Regions from separate parts of the Syntrophomonas sp. UBA1041 genome, predicted to be linked through region 3. Evidence: predicted binding sites of a transcription regulator. Region 3 holds the regulator's gene; each other region holds the start of a gene.
What was found. Region 3 encodes LexA, which represses DNA repair genes until DNA is damaged. Its sites were predicted from a motif close to CNAACANNTGTTNG; they were not measured.

Region 1 (7,129 bases), on a different contig from region 3:
CCACCGCCTCATCCACTGTCATTTCCAGAACATCGGCAATAGTATAGCCTTTGTATTTCACCTCCAGGGTTTCCCGGTTATAGCGCCTGCCCTTGCAAACCTCGCAGGGGATGTATACGTCGGGCAAAAAGTGCATCTCGATCTTAATGATACCGTCGCCGGAACAGGCGTCACAGCGCCCGCCGCGAACGTTGAAACTGAACCGCCCCGGCTGATAGCCGCGCACCCTGGCTTCAGCAGTCTGGGCAAACAGTTCGCGGATGCCGTTAAAAGCCCCGGTATAAGTGGCCGGATTGGACCGCGGGGTGCGCCCGATAGGGGCCTGATCGATATTTATTACTTTATCTATGGCTTCTGCCCCGGTTATGTCAAGATAGCGACCCTGCTGGTTATGACGGCTGCTCTGACCGGAGCGCCGGTTGATACGCCAGGTCAGTCCGGGGTAGAGGATTTCCTCCACCAGAGTGCTTTTGCCCGACCCGGATACTCCGGTAATCACCACCATCATCCCCAGGGGGATCTCCACATCGATATTCTTTAAATTATGCTTGTGGGCCCCTTTAATTAAAATCTGGCGGCTATTGCCCTGGCGCCGCACAGCGGGCACTTCAATGTCGAGGAGGCCGGAAAGATATTGCCCGGTCAGGGATTCGGGCGCCTGCATGATCTCTTCCAGAGTGCCCTGGGCCACAACCTGCCCGCCGTGTATGCCGGCGCGCGGGCCGATATCAACGATATGATCGGCCTGGCGCATGGCATCCTCATCGTGCTCCACCACGATTACAGTATTGCCCAGATCGCGCAGGCGGCGCAGGGTTGCCAGGAGGCGGTCGTTATCCCGCGGGTGCAGCCCGATGCTGGGTTCATCCAAGACATATAAGACCCCTACCAGGCTGGAGCCTACCTGTGTAGCCAGGCGGATACGCTGTGCTTCTCCGCCGGACAGGCTGCCGGCCGGGCGGTCCATGGTCAAATAATCCAGGCCCACATCGATCAGGAATTTTAAGCGCTCCTGTATCTCCTTGATCACCTGGCGGGCGATAATATGCTCGCGCGGGCTCAATGCCAGGCTTTCGAAAAACTGATAGCATTCGCGGATGGAAAGTGAGGTCACGTCATTGATAGACTTGTCCCCTATCAAGACCCAGAGGATCTCCTCGCGCAGGCGCTTGCCCCGGCAGCGCGGACACAGGGTGGTGGTCATATATTTTTCTATCTCCTCCCGCGAAGCATCCGATTTGGTCTCCAGGTAGCGCCGGCGCAGGTTGGTCACCACGCCTTCAAAACTGGAAGTGAAGCTGTTCTTCTCCCCGTATGAATTGACATAATTGACGCGGATGCGCTCCCCATTCTTCCCGTAGAGGATGGCATCCACCTGATCATCGCTCAGCTCTTTGAGGGGTTTATCCAGGGGAATGTCATTTTTCTCCGCCATCCCGTACAAAATCTGATTGTAGTAGGTGTAAAAATTATTGGACCAGGGAATGATAGCCCCTTCTTGAATGCTCTTATCCCGATCCAGAACCAATTCAGGGTCAATAACCCGTTTTTCTCCCAGGCCGTCGCATTCCGGGCAAGCCCCGAACGGGTTGTTAAAGGAAAACATCCGCGGGCTCAGTTCGCTCAGGCTGAATCCGCAGTCCGGGCAGGCGAAATCCCGGCTGAACAGCTGGTCCTCTTCGGCGCCATTCTCTCCCAGCACCCGGATAATGATCAGTCCTTCACTGAGTTCGAAGGCCAGTTCCAGGGATTGGGCCAAACGGCTCCGTATGCCGTCTTTGACAACCAGGCGGTCGATCACCGCGCTGATGTCGTGTTTTTTATTTTTTTCCAGTACGATCTCTTCATCCGAGGTGTATTCATAGCCATCCACGATAACCCGGACAAAGCCGTCTCGAAACAGGTCCTGCAAGAGCTTTTTGTGCTCGCCTTTCTGGGCCTTGACCACCGGCGCCAGGACCTTGAGACGGGTTCCCGGGGTCATGACCAGGAGGCTGTCTACAATCTGATCCACGGTTTGGCGCTGGATAGGCTGATGGCAATGAGGGCAATGAGGCCTGCCTACCCGGGCATACATCAAGCGCAGGTAATCGTACACCTCGGTAACCGTCCCCACCGTTGAACGGGGATTGTTGGAGGTCGATTTCTGGTCGATGGAAATGGATGGAGAAAGCCCCTCTATAGAATCCACATCAGGCTTCTCCATCTGTCCCAGGAATTGGCGGGCGTAGGTGGAGAGCGATTCCACATAGCGGCGCTGGCCCTCACTGTAAATGGTGTCGAATGCCAGGCTGGATTTGCCTGATCCCGACACCCCGGTGAAAATCACCAGCTTATCGCGGGGAATTGTAATGTCGATATTCTTTAAATTATGTTCACGGGCGCCTTTTACGTAGATATAGTCTTTCACTTTATGCTCCTATCAGCATCGCGGCCTCTTTAACGGCCGCGGGATCGCTTTTTGGTCTTGCGCGGGGGCTCCAAGAGCTTCTTGATCATGTCGCGGAGCTCGGCAGCCCGCTCGAATTCAAGGCTTTCAGCTGCTTTTATCATTTCGGCCTGCATCTCTCCGGCCAGCCTAACCCGCTCCTCTTTGCCCAGATGGGAGAACAGCGCCGCATCATATTGGGCCGGAGCCTCGGCAATGGTAGCCTCGATGGAGGCATAGATCTCCTTTTGGATGGTTTCCGGGGTAATCCCGTGGGTTTGATTGAATGCTATCTGCTTTTCGCGGCGGCGGTTGGTCTCATCGATAGCGGTCCGCATGGAAGGGGTGATGCGGTCGGCATACATTATCACCTGTCCTTCCACATTGCGGGCCGCCCGGCCAATGGTCTGAATCAGCGAACGCCCCGAACGCAGAAAGCCTTCCTTGTCCGCATCCAGTATGGCAACCAATGCGACCTCGGGAAGATCCAGCCCTTCCCGCAACAGGTTGATTCCCACCAGCACGTCGAATTCGCCCGCCCGCAGGTCGCGCAGTATCTCCAGGCGTTCCAGGGCCTGGATGTCGGAATGCATATAGCGAACTCTTATCCCCGCGTCTGCCAGGTAGTCGCACAGGTCTTCAGCCATGCGCTTGGTCAGGGTAGTGACCAGAACCCGGTAGCCCTGGCCTACAGTCTGTCTTATCCTTTCCATCAGGTCGTCGATCTGGTGCCCGGTCGGCCTTATTTCCACAAGCGGGTCGACCAGCCCGGTGGGGCGTATGATCTGTTCCGCCACCTGCCTGCTGCGCTCAACTTCATAATCCCCCGGGGTGGCACTGACATATACGATTTGATTGACCTTGGCCTGAAACTCGGCGAATTTCAAGGGGCGGTTATCCAGGGCTGAAGGCAGCCTGAATCCATACTCCACCAGATTCTGCTTGCGCGACCGGTCCCCTTCATACATACCCCTGATCTGCGGCACGGAAATATGGGACTCATCAATAAACAATATAAAATCCCGGGGAAAGAAATCGATCAATGTATAGGGGGGTTCACCTGACTTTCTACCCGTAATATAGCGGGAATAGTTTTCAATCCCCTTGCAGTAGCCGATCTCCCTGATCATCTCCAGGTCGTAGCGGGTGCGCTGCTCAATACGCTGCGCCTCCAGGAGTTTGCCTTCATTTTGAAAGCGGGTCACCTGCTCATCCAGTTCCAGTCTAATATCTTCCGCAGTGTCCAGCATGCGCTCGCGGCTGGTCACATAATGGGAGGCCGGGAAAATCATGGTATGGAGCCTGCGGCCATAAACCTCACCGGTTATGGGATTGAACTCGATAATGCGGTCGACTTCATCGCCAAATAATTCTATCCTGAGGGCTCTCTCACCGGCTGAGGCCGGGAATATCTCGATGACATCGCCCCTCACCCGGAAATTGCCGCGGTTAAAGGAATAATCATTGCGTTCATAATGATTTTCCACCAGGCGCCGCATTATAGTATCGCGCGGCGCCTCCATGCCCGGCCTGAGTGATATGGCCATGCGATAGTAATCATCCGGAGCCCCCAAGCCATAGATGCAGGATACGCTGGCCACAACTACGACGTCCCGCCGTTCCAGAACCGCCGCGGTGGCAGAGTGGCGCAGTTTGTCGATCTCATCGTTTATGGAGGAGTCTTTCTCGATATAGGTATCAGTGTGGGGCACGTAGGCCTCAGGCTGGTAATAATCGTAATAGCTGATAAAGTATTCCACCGCATTTTCCGGAAAGAACTGCTTGAACTCGGCATAAAGCTGCCCCGCCAGGGTCTTGTTGGGAGCCATGATCAAGGCGGGCCGCTGCACTTCCTCGATAATGCGGGCCATGGTAAAGGTCTTCCCCGAACCGGTCACACCCAAAAGGGTCTGTTCCGGATACCGGGCCTTAAGCCCTTCGACCAGAGCCTGTATGGCCTGAGGCTGGTCTCCGGTCTCATGGTAGGTTGAATGTAGCTTGAATTCCATTATTAACCTCTTAAGTTCAGTAGTTACGCCTGTCCTTTCCTAATCCATGATAACAAATGTTCGCCCCAATAATAAAGAGGGCATAGAGGCGCCGGGACAGGCGCCTCTACTATGAAAAAGTACGGGTTGGTTGGGATTTACGGCCTCATCTTTGGATTAATTCCTCCAGCAAGGCCATCCTTCTCTGGTTGAGGGCTTGAAAGTTCATTTTGCTGGCGTAGAGGTGTTTGAGAGCTTTTAATTCCCGGTAAGCCTCTTCCAGTTTTTCCTGAGCCTTGGACAGCAGTTCTTCATAATTGTGGTTGGCCAGGCTGCTCACCTGCGCTTCCTTGAGGATCTCAAAATCGTCCAGTACCGCTTCGGTGTTGATCACTTTATCCCACGGTTTTAAATTCAGCTGCAGACCGCCGCCATCAATTACAGCAGTGCTGAAGGCTGGAAGGATGATCATTAGCAAACTATCCGCCTCCAAACCGCAATAATAATATTCCACGCTATTGCCCTGCTGTTTTGCTTTTCTGGCGATTTCAGCCAGGATAGTTGATTTGCCGCTGCCAGCCGGACCCGTCAAGACAAAACGCTGCTTGCAATCAGAGCTGATTTCTTCGACATAATCGATGTACCCTTCCGCAGTCATGGCACTGGCAAAAAAATGTCTCTCTCCGGGCCGCGGTAGGGTGGCTTCACTGTATATCTGCTCTACCAGACTATAAAGCTGCTGCATGTTGAGATGGGCCGCAGCAGATTTCTTCAGCTCCTGTTTGGCCAGGGCAGCCGACTGAAGATGCATTTCGGCCTGCCGGTTCGACAGTTCCCATTGATCGATATGCTTTATGATCTGCCGGGCCTGTTCCTTAATCAGGGCAGTATCCAGGTAATCGCCCAGATTAATAACATCCCCGCTGATATGTGGATAATGCGGTTCAATGGATACCGGGCTGCTGCCGTTAACTACCGCGGTATCCAGCTGGGGAAAATAAATCCCTTCAGGGTTGACCGCATCCGCAGCCGAGATCCAGTATTCCATCTCATAGCCTAATGAGGACATAGACTCCCCCAGCAGCCGAATAAACGTGGCTTTCCCCGTTCCCGCAGCGCCCTTGAGGATATAGACTCGTTTTATTCCCGCCAGTAAATCAGGCAGGCAGCTGACATAACCCTGGTCGGTAAATGTACTGGACAGCACATACTTGATTTTGCCTTTATATAACAATTCCAGACCCCTTTCCCTGCTGGATTTCTATAGTATATTCGAAAAGTAAACCATTGGTTAATGAAGTAGCCACCCGGGATGGCCGGTTTTCAAAAGGGCTAAGAGCCTCCCCGCGTGCCCAGCCAGATCAGCATCTCATGGCCAAGCGGGGCAAATATGGCAGCTATCCAGCTCATCAAAGGGTATGATGAGGCCGATAAGGACAGCGCCAGCAGGATCAAGCTATAAACGGCCAGATTGCGGGCAGACCGCATCACAGTGAGGCGGGGGGTGGTTTTGGTGACCGTTTCGCCATAACCGAGTATGGCCAGAACCGGAAGCATGATAAAAAGACTGTCTTGAGCTGCAGGGGGATGGCATTGCAGCAAAGGCCACCAGGAAGGCATAGTATAGCCTATGCTGCTGTCGGATGTACAGCTGATAACCAGCAGCAAGGGCCAAAACCGCTGCAGTTTAAAACCCTGTACGGTCTGGCCCTGTTTTTTGAAACAAACCCGGCCCGGCTGAGTGCTGCCGTCGACCAGGATCAAACCGCTTTCAATGAGGTGGAGAATCGCTATTAGGCCCGTTATCTGCGGAACGCAGCTGACTGAGCGTGAAGTCAAAAGGCAAAACAGGGCCAATAGGCCGCCTGCATAGGAAAAGCAGATCAGGCGGGGATGAACCAAGGCCAATCCCAGGGAAATCAGCCATAAGGCCAGGATGCTTAAATTGCGCACATCGATTCCGACTACCACCAGCAGGGCGCTGCCTAAGAATCCTGCACCAAGGCCGATCAAGACAGATAATAGCGCCGACTTTATGAATTCACGCTGGTTGGATCCTGGTGATTTTCGCCCATAAGACCAGCTGATTACAAAAAACATAATAAGATAGAGGGAAATAAAAAGAGGCGAGGATATAGCTTGCAACCATACCCGCCCCATTTCCAACCAGATGCTTAAGACAGAATCCAAGCAGTCCACTCCTTTGGGCGCAACGAGTCAACCGGGGTGGCCAGTATTTAAGGATTCTTATTAATTTTCCAGCTTCGTCTTTAACACTTCTATGGCTTTATTCAGTTGCAAATCCTGGCTGTTGTTGGGATCGTTTTGCACCTCGTAATCAGGGGTGATGCCGACTTCATTGATGTCTGTGCCGTTGGGGGTATAATACTTCTGAGTGGTCAATTTCAAAGCCCCGCCGTCATGCAGGGGAAATACGGTTTGCACCAGGCCTTTGCCGAAAGTCTTAACTCCCACCAGATCAGCCCGCTGGTTATCCTGCAGGGCCGCAGCCAGTATTTCCGAGGCGCTGGCGCTGTCATGATTCACCAGGACCACCAGGGGAATATTCACTTTGCCAGGTGAGGCTTTGTAGACCTGTTGATTGCCTTTGCTGTCTGCAGCGCTTACCACCGTGCTGCCATCCAGAAATATTCCGGCAATGTCAATTGCGGCATTGAAATCTCCGCCGCCGTTGTCCCGCAAATCCAGAATT
Region 2 (7,129 bases), on a different contig from region 3:
CTTTCGCGGGACCGAACGGTTCGGGGAAGACCACAGTAACGCGCAGGCTTCCGGTCTTTGGAACCTATATCAACGCAGACGACCTGAAAAAGGAGTACGATATAACCGACCTTGAAGCCGCCCAGCATGCTGAGTCGCTTCGCAATAAACTTCTCAACAGCGGTGTCGATTTTTCATTTGAAACAGTTTTATCCACTGAAAGAAATCTATTATTATTACAAAAAGCCAAAGCACTCGGATATGAAATACAATGTGTTTATATCCTGACTTGCGACGAGAATATAAATGTTGCCCGGGTCAGGGCGCGTTATGCAGCCGGCGGTCATAATGTGCCGGAGGACAAAATCCGGGCGCGCTATCATCGTGCGCTGGCTCTTCTGCCGCAACTGATTCATGTATGCGACAAGATTCTGGTTTATGACAACACAGATATACCTTCCTTGATTTTCAGCAAAGAAAACGCATATTCTGAAGTTTTTCCAAACAGCCATTGGCCCGAATCCGCGCTGCGAAAACTACTGGGATTATAAGGAATCCGAGAATATCCAGCCCGGATATTTATCAAGCTCCCTATCGGTGTGGATTATCGAGTCAGACATTTCGCAGCTTGACAGGGCATCAGGAAACTCCCTCCACCAGGCTGCGAAAATACCTGCAGTTCTCCACGATATCGGGTCCGTGTTTGAACAGTCCTCCGCCTACCAGGAAAATAACATCTGAGCCATATACCCGGATCATGTCGGGTATGCTGCCGATGCTCATCCCTCCGCCGGGACAGGGAAAAATTGTTTTCAGATGCCCCATGGAAACCGAGGTTCCCTGAACAATGCTTCTGCACTCTTCCCGGCTGAAAGAAAAACGCCCGCCAAAATTGGGATAGATGCTTCCGTCGGCTCCGGCCAGGCGTGTGATTTGTCCGAATAAAGCGAAATGAGAGAGGCCATGCTGCGGACTTAAAACATAGCTTCCCAGCAGAGCGGGATGACTGAAAATAGGCAGACCCAGTCTGTCATCCTCCGCCAGGCTGCGCATGGTGTCAAATCCCACCAGGCCGGGTGCGACCAACAGCCCCCCGGCGCCACAGTCCCGGGCAAAGCTGGCGCGTTGAGCCACTTCACCATAAGGTGCGGTAACGTTGGCTACATAGATACACTGTTGTCCGGTTTCCCGGTTGGCGCGTTCTACGGCTCGGGCACAGAGTTGAACTCTTTCGTGAAAAGGGGCATAGTCCTGGTTGGTGAGGCCGTGGTCGTCTTTGATGATGTCTATCCCTCCCAGGGCCAGCTGATAGGCCAGGCGGGCCAAGTCCTCAGCAGACAGCCCCATGGGCTTGAGAGCCGAAAAAAGCAAAGGACGCTCAGCCACATTCAACCGCTCTCTCAATCCCCTCTTGCCGAATCTGGGTCCCCGGTAAGCTTTAGTTATGGATTCGGGCAATCTGATTTCTTCTACCCGATAACCGGGCTTGATGCTGATGTTGCCAAAGATCACGTTTAAAAGCTGGGTCAGTTCCCGGGCGGCGGTTTCTATCGCAAAGCTGACCGTGACTCTGTAGCTGTCCGCTGCCTCCGGTTGGAAATCTTCTATCCGTCCCACGATATGCTCCCGGATAACCCCCTCGGGCACCAATTCCCCCGGGAATTCCACGGTCTGCTCCAGGCAGATATCTTCGGCCTTGCTATAGGCATCGGTTTCGCTTCCCGCCAAACGATATACGATAGAGAATCTTTCCATAATCAATGCCTCCGCTGGAATTTAATGTGGCCGGGACAATATGGATAAAGGCTAACTCTAGCCCATTTGTGGCCGGCATGCGCCATACGCGTATCAAACCCGAAACTGCGCTCTGGCTTCACTAAATTCAACTCCTTATAAATGCGGCTACATCAGGGTCCCGGCGCAAGCGTTCCATATCTTCCGGCGACGGCAGAACCGGCTTGTCGCGCTCAACGTTGACCAGGCAAAGAAAGCCAAAAGGCGTCCCTTGGCTGGCCCGAAATTGGTGCCAGGTATGAGCCGGGATGGTTATGACGTCTTTTTCCTGCACGGGAAAAACCTTGTCGCCTACAAGGGCCTCCCCTGCTCCTCTAAAAATGATGACCAGATGGGCATGTTCATGATGTTCTAATGTGGAATATCCTTCCGGGGCAATTTCAAAATAGCGTAGTTGACAGGGAATATCCGCCAGCTCTTCAGATAGAATCTGCTTCGTGATGCGTTTATAATGATGGCCTTCCTCCTTATAAGGAAGAACCGCAATGTTTTCCCATTGATAGTCTCGCAAATGCCGGATCAGCATATCCTTTCCCCTCTCCGATTTTCTGTGATGCCTTATGACATCCCTGGTATTATTTCTATTAGCGGGAATTGCTTAAACTCCTGCCTTGCAGACGAAAATAAAGAACCTTGCCTGTCTTTACTGCGATATTCAGAACCGCTCCCCGGTTAATGCCTAGTATTTATGTATGTTTACTCATCTTTGAGTATATAGAATTTAAAAGCCTCTGTCAATGAGCGGCAAACGGCTGTATTTGTTTGAAATGCGGCTGTCATAATTTTCTCCTTTGAGGATGATTAGAACATATGTTTGCTTAAGTCGTTTTATATGGTATACTGAAATCATCTTCAAGAACATATGTTCTCGGAAGGCTTTGCCTCTGCTTATGCCCGGGGCAAGATATCCGGCCTAAAGCTAAACGTAAAAAATGTCTTGTGGGGTGAGTCATATGGATACCATGGCCAAGCTGGCCATTTTAACCGGCGCCGCCAGGTACGATGTTGCCTGCGCTTCCAGCGGGGTGTCCCGGAAAAATGAAGGCGGAATAGGCAACGCCAAATCCTTCGGCATCTGCCATTCCTGGTCCGACGACGGGCGCTGCATTTCTTTATTGAAGGTCCTGGTCAGCAATGACTGCATTTACGACTGCCGTTACTGCGTGAACCGCCGCTCCAACAACATACCCCGGGCCAGCTTTACCGCCCGGGAAATTGCCGATCTGACCCTTCAGTTCTACCGGCGCAATTATATCGAAGGCCTGTTTCTCAGCGCGGCGGTGGAGGTTTCACCCCACCATACCATGGAAAAGATGGTCCGGATCCTGACCTTGCTCCGCCAGGAATATGAATTTCACGGTTATATCCATGTAAAAATCATCCCCGGCGCCGACCCGGTCCTGATCCAGCAGGCCGGACTGCTGGCCGACCGCATGAGCGTCAATATAGAACAGCCCAGCGAACAAAGCCTGCGCCTCCTGGCGCCGCAAAAGTCCCTCCCTATGCTCTATACACCCATGCAGCAGGTCCGGGATCAAATCCTGATCCATAAGGAGGAGCGCAAACGATTTCGTCATGCTCCCAGATTTGCACCCGCCGGTCAATCCACCCAGATGATTGTCGGGGCCAGCCAGGACAGCGACCTGACTATCCTGCATACTACCCAGGCCCTGTACCGGGCTTTCGGCCTGAAGCGCGTATATTTTTCGGCCTATGTTCCGGTCAATCAAGACTCCCATCTGCCGGCCCTGGCCACCGCCCCGCCGCTTTTGCGGGAGCACCGCCTTTACCAGTCGGACTGGCTGCTGCGCTACTATCATTTTCAAGTCGAGGAGATCGTCGATCCGGTCCACCCTCAGCTGGAGACCGAAATAGATCCCAAAATGGCCTGGGCGCTGCGCCACCCGGAATTTTTCCCTCTGGAAATCAACCGGGCTGCTTACGAAGAATTGCTCCGGGTTCCAGGCATCGGGCTCAAGTCAGCCTGGCGCATCCTGACCCAGCGGCGCCTGGCGGCCCTTTCCGCTGACCAGTTAAAAACCCTGGGCGTGGCTTACAAACGAGCCCGGCATTTCATCACCTGCAAAGGGGTTTATGCCGGCAGCCGGCCCTTTGATCCGTTAACAATTCGCCGCAGCATCCTTCCCCCGGCTCCATCGGCGCAGCAGTTGACCCTGTTTTAATTTTTATTCTGCATAAAGGAGGAAGGCTGTGGATTATTTATACGACGGCAGCTTTGACGGCCTTTTGACCTGTATTTATTATCATTATTACCAGGAAGCCGCGGACGGCATCTATGCCCGGGAATCTTACCAGCCCTCCCTGTTGGTCGAGAGCGGACTGGTGTGCAGCAATCCCGATTATGCCGCCCGGGTATACAAGGCCATAGAGGAAAAAATATCGGAGGCTGCTTTGGCCCGGGTCTATTATGCTTTCCTTTCTTCCTGCCCCGGCAAAGAGAACATCATTCTAAACTATCTCCGTTTAGGCTTTCGCATGGGTTCCAAAATAGATTTTTACCATTCTCATCCCCAGGTCCATCCGTTGCATAAAATAGCCTGCCAGGTCACCCGGGAAGTTCACCGTTTCTTAGGATTGCTGCGCTTCGCCGACCAGGGTAAGTTTTTATACGCCAGCCTGGCTCCCGATCATGATATTCTTCCCCTGATCGCCGATCATTTCGCGGAACGCCTGGCCGGCGAACGCTGGGTCATTCACGACCAAAAAAGAAATGGGGCCATTGTTTACGACGGGCAAACCAGCCCCGAAAAAAAGCCGTACCCGCAACGCCGGTGGTATCTGATTGATTTAGACACTGTCCCGGCATCCTTCCTGCCGGAAGAAGACGGCTACCAGGAGCTTTGGAAGCTTTATTTTACTGAAATCAGCATCAATTCCCGGCGCAATCCCCGCCTGCAAGCCCAGTTCATCCCCCATCGCTATCGCCAGCACCTGGTCGAATTTCAAGCAAGCCGGAATGGTTTCCGCCTTGCGGAAAATGCTGCATTGCCTTTGATACGGCGTGAATAAAAAGGGGGTTGTCGACCAGCAACCTTAAAAACCAACTGCCAGGTCGTCCACTACTATGATTTTGCTTTTGATCATCCCCATCCAGCAAGTATAAACGAATTCCCCGCTTTCCAGGGGGGTAAATTCCACCAGGTTCTGGCCCGGAGAAAATTCCCGGTCGATGGCAAACTTGGGAATATGAATGGCCTTATTGCATTCGTTTAGATTTTCGGCGTCCACCTGAATGATCCAGTGGACCGGAATTCCTTTTTGCACCACCAGGGGTACAAAGCGGTCTGGCTTCAGGGATATGGTCACAGTTTGAACAGGACCCTCGATCCTGGCTACAGCCGCTTCTCCCTCGACCGTGATGCTTTGCGAATGCAATATAGAGGGTAGGTGTATCATAACGCCTGACAGGGACAATCCCCTCCCCACCATGACCAGGCCCAGAACCACCACCAGTGCCGCACTGGCTTTGAGGATGGCATTGATCCTGTTTTTATTCACCAAAGAATTGACCGCGCCCAGGGAGAATAACAAGGGGACGGTTCCCAGGGAAAAGACGAACATGGACAGGGCACCGAAAACCACACTGCGCGTACTCAAAGCATATAATTGAACAATCTGCAAAGGCCCGCAGGGCATGAGCCCGGTCAGCAAGCCAATGTAAAAGGGGCCGTGATCTTGATTGGCCAGCACCTTGCGGGCGGCGAATTTGGGCATGGGGATCGTGAGTCTGCGTAAAAAAGGAAAAATATCCAGCAAATGAATCCCCATAACAATCATAAAAAGGCCGCCCAGCAAGGGGATGATGCCTTTCCATACGCCGGAAAAGCTGATCACCTGCCCCAGTCCGCCCACCACGGCTCCCACCAGGGTGTAAGCGATGACTCTTCCTCCGTTGTATTTCACTGCGGGCAGCAGCCAGGCATAGGATTTCTGTATATCATCTTGTTTATAGCGAACGGTCTGGGAAAGGGTGATGCCGCCGCACATGCCGATGCAGTGAAAAGAGGTCAGTACGCCCAATGCAAACAACAGGCCATAGCTGGCGTCTTTCCCCAGCTGGGAAAAGTATTTCAGCATATACAAATCTTTCAAAAACTGCCAGAGATCGAAATGAAGCCAGCGCTGCAAAACAAAATAGAGCCCGGCCAGAACCACCACCCCGGCCAACAACCTTCTCACCATTCTCCAACTGCCGCCCGGTTGGGGATCGACTCCGCCATGCCCGCTTTCTACTTCATAGCCCATTTCGTCAGACATAAAACCACCTCCATAAGTCACCCCGGCTGAATGCAGGGTCGTCAATTCAATCTAAAACCTTTGAGGCGCAGGGAGTTTAACAGCACCGATATAGAGCTTAAGGCCATGGCGGCCGCGGCTACGACTGGATTCAAATACCCGGCGGCGGCGATGGGGATGCCGATAATATTGTAAATAAACGCCCAAAACAGGTTCTGCTTGATGGTGCGCATGGTAGCAAAAGACAGTTGAATTGCAGCCGGAACCGCCGTTAAATCATCTTTTAACAGTACAATATCGCCGGTTTCAATGGCCACATCCGTTCCGGTTCCCACCGCTATGCCGATATCCGCCGCCGCCAGGGCCGGGGCGTCGTTGATCCCGTCTCCGACCATAGCCACCTTTTTCCCCTGTTTTTTAAGACTTTCAACGGCTTGTGCCTTTTTATCCGGCAATACTTCCGCCAGAACATTTTTTATGCCCACCCGCTCGGCGATGGCCATGGCGGTTTGGGTATTGTCGCCGGTCAGCATATACACTTCCAGCCCCATTTTGCTCATCCGGGCCACCGCTTCCTGGGAATGGGCCCGAATTTCATCCGTAAAGGCTATAATGGCGGTCAGTTTTCCGTCGACAGCCACATAACTGAAGGTCTTGCCTGCATTTTGCAAAGGGATAAGCAGGTTCTTGGCATGATCTATGGCTACGCCGCGATCTTCCATCAACTTCCGGGTGCCGATTAAAACGGTCCTTCCCAGGCCCTGCGCATAAATGCCCTGACCGGGAATAGCTTCAAAGCGCCGGGACTCTGCGGCCTCCCGGGAGAAGAAGCGCTTATATTTTTGGTATATGGCGGTTCCTAGGGGATGCTCCGATTTTTTTTCCGCCATAGCAGCGATTTCCCAGATGCTGCTTTCACTAAATTCCTCATCGTCCCCGGCAATCAAAAGCAGATCACTTACCGCCAGTTTACCAGTGGTAATGGTGCCTGTTTTGTCCAGCAGGACCGTATTTATTTTGCATACATTCTCCAGTACTTCACCGTTTTTTATTAAGATCCCGTTTTGGGCTCCCTTCCCCATTCCCACCATGATGGCGG
Region 3 (7,129 bases):
CCCGCGAATTGCTGCGCCGCATCCCCGGGGTGGAGCTGGTGGAAATGCCCCATGCAGCCAGTTGCTGCGGCGGGTCTGGAACCTATTCGGTCACCCATCACCAGCTTTCCATGCAAATCCTGGACAAAAAGATGTCCAACGCGGCATCCACCGGGGCTGACATCCTGGCCACCTGCTGCCCCAGCTGCATAATGCAGCTCAACTTCGGCTGCAAGCGCAGCAATTGGAATGCCGAGGTTCTGCACCCCGTGGTATTGCTGAATCGAGCTTATGAACCGGCTCCGGCCGCAGTATAGAACCATTACGAGTCCGGCCTGGTTGTTAACCCAACCAGGCTTTTATATTGGTAATATTAGGATATAATTAATGGTAATGAAAGAGATTTGAGGCCAATGATTCATTTTATCAAGTTTACTCGCTTCATAACAGGAAACTGCTTTGCTATTCGCTTGATCGGCACATGATCAACACCGGAGAGCGAGCTGGAAAAACGAGTTGTTGGATATTTGACAGCAGAAGTGTTTGCTTAACTTTTGCCATTTGCAGGAATGGGAGTGCCGCCAATTGAGCCAGCGACGGATTAAACATATGTTTAAACAGGTGCGCGACGCCAGCCTGAAGTACAACCTGATCGAGGAGGGTGATCGAATTCTGGCCGGAATTTCCGGGGGCAAAGATAGTTTGACCATGCTGTACTTCCTCACGCTGGTGCAGAAATACACTCCGGTGAACTTCTCCATCTCTCCAGTGATGCTGGATATGGGCTGGGGCGAGGACCATCAGGCTGTCGCCGATTATTGCGAATCATTGGGTTTGGAATTGTGGGTGGAGCACACCCATATAGGCCGTATCGTTTTCGAAAACAGACGGGAAAAAAACCCCTGCGCGCTGTGCGCCAATCTGCGCCGCGGCGCCTTAAACCGCATCGCCAGGGATATCGGCTGCAATAAGGTTTCTTTAGGCCATCACATGGATGATGCGGTTCATACCTTCTTTTTATCAATGCTTTTTGAAGGGCGATTCCATGTCTTTAAGCCCAGAACCTACCTGGATCGAATGGATGTTACCCTTATTCGCCCCTTGGTTTATGTTGCCGAAGCGGATATTGAGAAATGCGCGGCCTCCCTTAAGCTGCCGGTGATGGCTTCGCGCTGCCCGGCCAGCGGGCAGACCAAGCGGGATGAAGTCAAACAGGTGTTGGACATCATTGAAGCCCAGTTCCCTGGTGCCAGACAACGTTTTTTGTCAAGTCTGGAAAACGCCGCCCCCGATTGTTTTTGGTCTGTATAGGCGGGCTGTCGGCAGTGACAAACGACCAAAGCCATTTTATCAGTTCCCCGCAGCCGGTTAAATACATGCGAACATGTGTTTTTATCAGCCGGGGTATGCTATAATGTTGACAAACATGATGGGAGGGATTCCCAGTGCCTGAGGATTTAACACCCCGTCAAGAGCAGATTTTGGGTTACATCAGAAACCAGATTAAGAATACCGGATATCCTCCCTCGGTGCGTGAAATCGGCCAGGCGGTTGGCTTGAAATCCAGTTCAACGGTGCATGCCCATCTGGTACAGTTGGAGGAAAAAGGCTATCTGCGCAAGGATCCTACTAAACCACGTGCTATTATTCCGGTGCCGACCCAGGAAGAACAGAGTCTCACCCAGATAGTATCACTGCCCTTGATCGGACAGGTGGCAGCCGGTGTCCCGATTCTGGCCGAGCAGAACATAGATGCTTTCATACCGGTACCCATGGAGTTGATCGGCAGCGGCCAGCACTTCCTTTTACAGGTCAGGGGCGACAGCATGGTCGATGCCGGTATTCTTGACGGAGATTATCTGATTGTCCGTCAGCAAGCCGATGCCAGCAACGGCGAGATCGTGGTGGCCTTGTTGGAAGATGAGGCTACGGTAAAAAGGCTGTTCAAGCATGATGGTTATGTGGAGCTGCGCCCGGAGAACCGGACCATGCAGCCTATCATAGTTCCGCATGCCGTAATAGCAGGCAAAGTAGCGGGCCTGTTGCGCCGTATGTAGGGTGACAAATAAAGACGGGTGACACCTGGGGTTTCCAAGGGTCACCCGTTCCCAACTATCCTCTGCTAGAATTTCTCCAGATACTCCTCGATTTCCCACTCGTAGACCCGCGAACTGTAAGTTTCCCATTCTTTAATCTTGGCATAACAGAAGCGCGAGTGAATATGACGCCCCAGGGCCTGCTGGATCACCTCGTCGCGGTTCAGCTCAGATATGGCTTCATAGAGATTCTCTGGCAGCGATTCGATATTGTTGAGTTTTCTATCCGCCAGGTTCATCTCATATATGTTTTTGTCTACAGGCGGCAGAGGTTCTTCCCGGTTTTTTATCCCTTCCAGACCGGCCTTTAAAATCACTGCCAGACCCAGGTAGGGATTGCAGGTGGGGTCGGGGCTGCGCACTTCGATGCGGGTACCTATCCCCCGCCGGGCCGGGATGCGGATTAAGGGACTGCGGTTGCGGTAAGACCAGGCGATATATACCGGAGCCTCATATCCCGGCACCAGCCTTTTGTACGAATTTACGGTAGGATTGGTGATGGCGGTGATAGCCCGGGAATGCTTCATCACCCCGGCGATAAAATATCGGCAGGCATCGCTCAGCCCAGCCGGATCGTCGGCATTGTAAAAAGCGTTTTTCCCATCTTTAAAAAGTGAAATATGCAGGTGCATCCCTGAACCGGCTACACCGAAAAGCGGTTTAGGCATGAAAGTGGCATGCATGCCGTGTTGTTGAGCCACGGTTCGCACCACTATACGGAAGGTGACGATATTATCAGCCGTTTTCAAGGCGTCCTGGTATTTGAAATCTATCTCATGCTGCCCCGGCGCTACCTCGTGGTGAGCGGCTTCGATCTCAAAGCCTATGCTCTGCAGGGTCTCCACCATGTCCCGGCGGGCGTTCTCACCCTTGTCAACCGGGGGAAGGTCGAAATAACTGGCCTTGTCATTGGTCTTCAATGTGGGGGTGCCGTCTTCGTCCAGGTGGAACATGAAAAATTCGGGTTCCGGCCCCACCTGCATGGAATAACCCATCTCAGCAGCCTCTTTGAGCATATTCTTCAAGGCCTGGCGCGGTGAACCGTGAAAGGGCTGATTATCCGAGTCATAGATGTCACAGATCAAACGCGCCGTTTTGGCATCAGAGTTGGGATTGGACCAGGGTAAAATCAGAAAAGTATCCAAGTCCGGCTTAAGATACATATCAGATTCTTCAATACGCACAAAACCTTCTATAGATGAACCGTCAAACATCAATTCCCCATCCAGGGCTTTCTCCAGTTGATCTTCAGTAATGGAGATAGCCTTCATCACTCCAAGGATGTCGGTGAATTGCAGCCGGATGAATTTAACATTCTCGTCCGCGGCGATTTTCATAATGGTGCTCTTATCCATAATAAGCCTCCTGTTAGCGTTCTCAAAGTCCTAGCATACCACACCTGTCTGCGGCAGTAAACCGCTCCGCGGCATGTATACTATATAACTCTAACCAAAAACGAGACTACCATTATTATCCCTAATAGAAGATTAAAAAACAGTCCCGAGAACAATCCTATCACAGTGCCGAATCCGGCTTTCACAGCCTTGTTTATGTCGTTTACACTGAGGTACTCCCCCAGCATGGCTCCAACCCAGGGTCCTATCAACAATCCCAGGGGAGGAAAAATAAACAGTCCTACAAAAGTGCCGATAAAAGCGCCCCATACTCCGGCCCGGGTGGAGCCCGAATATTTAGCTCCCAGAGTAGTTGACAGATAGTCGACGACTACCGACAACAAGGTGATTCCACCCATCATAGCGATATATGCCACGTTGATAACCTCAAAGCCTTCATACCAGCCATAAGCCACAATGATGCCTAAAATCAGGGGTATACCTGGAATCAATGGAACAATAACTCCCACCAGTCCCGCCAGCATTAAAAGCACCGCCAGAACCAGCACCAGAGTATCGGTCATCATCAATACACCTCCTAAAGGTCAATCAGCTGGCGGCCTTAATGCCCGAATCAGTTGAGCCGCCGCATAACGACAGTGTTCATAGGTTAACCCCCCCTGCACATAGGCACAGTAGGGCTTTCTGGCCGGGGCATCACAGGAGAATTCAATTGAAGATCCCTGTACAAAAGTGCCCGCTGCCATTATCACTGGAACATCATAGCCCGGAAGATGGGCAAATTCCAACTGCACATCACTGTCTACCGGCGAGCAATTCTGCACCACCTGACAGCAGCGCTGCAGCTGGTCTATATGATCGAAACAGATGGACTGTATGATATCAGCCCGGGGCTCACTCCATCCGGGCTCTACCCGGTAGCCCGCCTCTTCGAACAGGGCAGCCAATAAAACCGCCCCCTTCAGTGCCTGCAACACCGTATGCGGAGCCATAAACAGGCCCTGAAAAAACCAGCGCTTATCAACCAGGCTGGAGCCCATTTCCTTGCCCAGTCCGGGTGCGGTAAGGTAATAAGCGATGGACTCGATCAGTGGGGCCCGTCCCGCGATATAACCACCGTTAGGGGCCAGTCCCCCGCCGGGGTTCTTGATCAAGGAGCCTGCCACCAGATCAGCTCCCGCCTGGCAGGGTTCTTGCTGCTCGACAAACTCCCCGTAACAGTTGTCCACCAGAACAATGCAGTCAGGCTTTTGCCCTTTCACCAATTCAACCAGGCGTTTAATCCCTTGGACCGGGATGGCCGGGCGCAGGCTGTAGCCGCGGGAACGCTGGATCAACACCAGTTTGGTATTCCGGTCCACCGCCTCTTTAATAGACTTTTCATCCGGCAGCCCGGCTCGGGTTAGGGGTATCTCCTTATAAAGGATGCCCTTCTTCATTAAAGTGCCTTTGCGCTCAGGGCCTCCGTCAATAATGTTTAACAGGGTGTCATAGGGCCTGCCGCTGATGCTGAGCAATCCATCCCCCGGCTGCAGCAGCGCGAACAAGCAAGCTGTTATGGCATGGGTGCCGGATACGATCTGCGGGCGCACCAGGGCATCCTCGGCCTGAAAAACCTCGGCATAAACCCTTTCTAATGCTGCACGGCCGGTATCTCCATAGCCGTAGCCGGTAGAACCATAAAAATGATGCTCCCGCACCCGGGCTTGCTGAAAGGCCTTCAGCACCCGCTCTCCATTAATATAGGCATTATCTTCAAATAGTCTAAACTGTGGATAAACCAAGCTTTCGGCTTTTCTTACAGCTTCCATGGCATCCGCCAATGATTGCGGCCTCACTTTCCGTCTTTTGTAGTGCATCTACCCTTCATATTATACACGGGCCTGGTGAAGAACCACAATTCGTTTGACATGTGGTGTTTCATCTGGGAAGCGAGGCGTCGTGCAAAAAATATATTACATAAAGCAAAATATATTTTACTTTATGTAATATATTAATTATAATGATGTCAGGAGATGATGCTTTTGAAAAACAAAAAAATAAAAATGGCCAGAGTTGAATTGGACTTGTCTCAAGAACAGCTTGCGGAAATAGTAGGAGTCACCAGGCAGACCATTCATTTGATTGAGTCGGGTAAGTATAATCCCAGTTTGAAATTATGTGTTGAAATCTGCAGGGCCTTGAACAAAACCCTGGATCAACTTTTTTGGGAGGATTGATTAATGAATACCGATAGGATCGTTAAAGAAGCCAGAATCATTATGTATGCAGCCCTGATTGTGGGAATGGCTCTGTTGGCAGTGGGAATAGCCTTTGCCTGGACAGATGCTCGCATCATAGCAAACAACCGGTCGGTGGTCGGATTGTCTTTCATCCCCTTGACAGTGTCTTTCTTTTATTACCTCAAGCTGACCAGGATACGGAACAACCCCCAAACCATGAAAGCAATTATTATCAATGAGAATGATGAAAGGCTGAACGCCTTGAAAAATGAGGCGGATGCCAGAGCGCATAAAATTGTGCAGGCAGCGTTGTTTCTTGCCTATATGGGGTACACCCTAATAGTTCCGGAGGACATCTTTGAGTCTGTCGGATGGTGGATTCTGCTGCTGATTTTGATGCTTTCCCTCATCTCTCAGGGAATATTGACTGCAGCATCACTTCGAAAAGAGCAGGCGATTCATGAAGAGAACGAATGATGTGGAATGATCAAGCCCGCCAGTCTGGCTTTCAGCCGCAAGAACACACCGGTCCGTCGACTCGATCATCACGCCTATGCAGTGTTTTGCCATGATCAGGTTTTGAGGTCCGCAAGTTCCGGCAAATCAACATCCTCAATGGTGGTCAAGTCTTTGCGGGTCAAATGGGTCTTGTCTATGATGCGCAAGGCCTGGCGGCGAATTGATTTTTCGGTGAGATTGCGCACAAAGCGGGCATTGCCGCTGTGGGGATGCCTGTGGCTGGTAAACTCGGTCAGGATATGCTTCAACTTCCAACGGCCGGCGCTGCTTAGTGCATACTCCCTCTCGGCGTAAAGGTGCAGGGCTATTTGGAAAAGTTCTTCACAGAGATAATCATTAAAATGTATGTGTATCGGAAATCTTGATCTTAAGCCGGGATTGGAACGCACGAAATGATCCATTTCGTTGCAGTACCCGGCCAGTATCACCACCAGATTATCCCGGTGGTCCTCCATCTGTTTCACTATAGTGGCGATGGCCTCTTTGCCAAAGTCTTTTTCCCCACCCTGTGCCAGCGTATAGGCCTCGTCAACAAATAGAATACCGCCCAGGGCTTTTTGAACGCTTTCCTTGGCTTTCTGCGCGGTGTGACCGATATACTCCCCTACCAGGTCGGCTCTCTCCACCTCGACCAGATGCCCTTTATCGAGCAGCCCGATATCTTTGAAAATCTTGCCCAGGATGCGCGCTACCGTGGTTTTGCCCGTACCGGGATTGCCCTTGAATATCATATGCAGGGACACCGGCTGTGACTTGAGATTCTGCTCGGAGCGTTTGATCTGTATCAAACTGAAAGCGGTAATCTCGGCCAGCATTTTTTTTACATCCATCAGTCCGATCAATTTATCCAGTTCTTTAAAGGAAGGACGGTCGAAAATTTCCGGGCAAAAATTGCTGGATGCCCGCTGCGGAAAGACCTCGGGATTGTTAAACTTTTTTGATATTTGCACTGTATCAC

Region 1: a site for LexA is predicted at 4,487-4,500, ahead of uvrB (excinuclease ABC subunit UvrB). Genes of this name have one in related genera too.
Region 2: a site for LexA is predicted at 2,577-2,590, ahead of B2633_RS16210 (putative DNA modification/repair radical SAM protein). Genes of this name have one in related genera too.

The regions. Positions count from the first base shown of each region.
Region 1 covers NZ_DCEA01000091.1:16,223-23,351, forward strand. The annotation lists gene uvrA (excinuclease ABC subunit UvrA) at 1-2,410, opposite strand, end outside; gene uvrB (excinuclease ABC subunit UvrB) at 2,440-4,437, opposite strand; gene B2633_RS13340 (P-loop NTPase fold protein) at 4,583-5,650, opposite strand; gene B2633_RS13345 (hypothetical protein) at 5,749-6,606, opposite strand; gene B2633_RS13350 (S41 family peptidase) at 6,667-7,129, opposite strand, start outside.
Region 2 covers NZ_DCEA01000107.1:146,340-153,468, reverse strand. The annotation lists gene B2633_RS16225 (ATPase) at 1-530, shown strand, start outside; gene B2633_RS16220 (RuBisCO large subunit C-terminal-like domain-containing protein) at 619-1,734, opposite strand; gene B2633_RS16215 (cupin domain-containing protein) at 1,862-2,299, opposite strand; gene B2633_RS16210 (putative DNA modification/repair radical SAM protein) at 2,727-3,956, shown strand; gene B2633_RS16205 (TIGR03915 family putative DNA repair protein) at 3,985-4,803, shown strand; gene B2633_RS16200 (sulfite exporter TauE/SafE family protein) at 4,828-6,051, opposite strand; gene B2633_RS16195 (heavy metal translocating P-type ATPase) at 6,093-7,129, opposite strand, start outside.
Region 3 covers NZ_DCEA01000069.1:22,340-29,468, forward strand. The annotation lists partial or broken gene B2633_RS10510 ((Fe-S)-binding protein) at 1-296, shown strand, start outside; gene B2633_RS10515 (tRNA 2-thiocytidine biosynthesis TtcA family protein) at 565-1,290, shown strand; gene lexA (transcriptional repressor LexA) at 1,425-2,036, shown strand; gene glnA (type I glutamate--ammonia ligase) at 2,102-3,430, opposite strand; gene B2633_RS10530 (DUF456 domain-containing protein) at 3,511-3,996, opposite strand; gene B2633_RS10535 (methionine gamma-lyase family protein) at 4,015-5,241, opposite strand; gene B2633_RS10540 (helix-turn-helix transcriptional regulator) at 5,455-5,649, shown strand; gene B2633_RS10545 (hypothetical protein) at 5,653-6,129, shown strand; gene B2633_RS10550 (AAA family ATPase) at 6,225-7,121, opposite strand.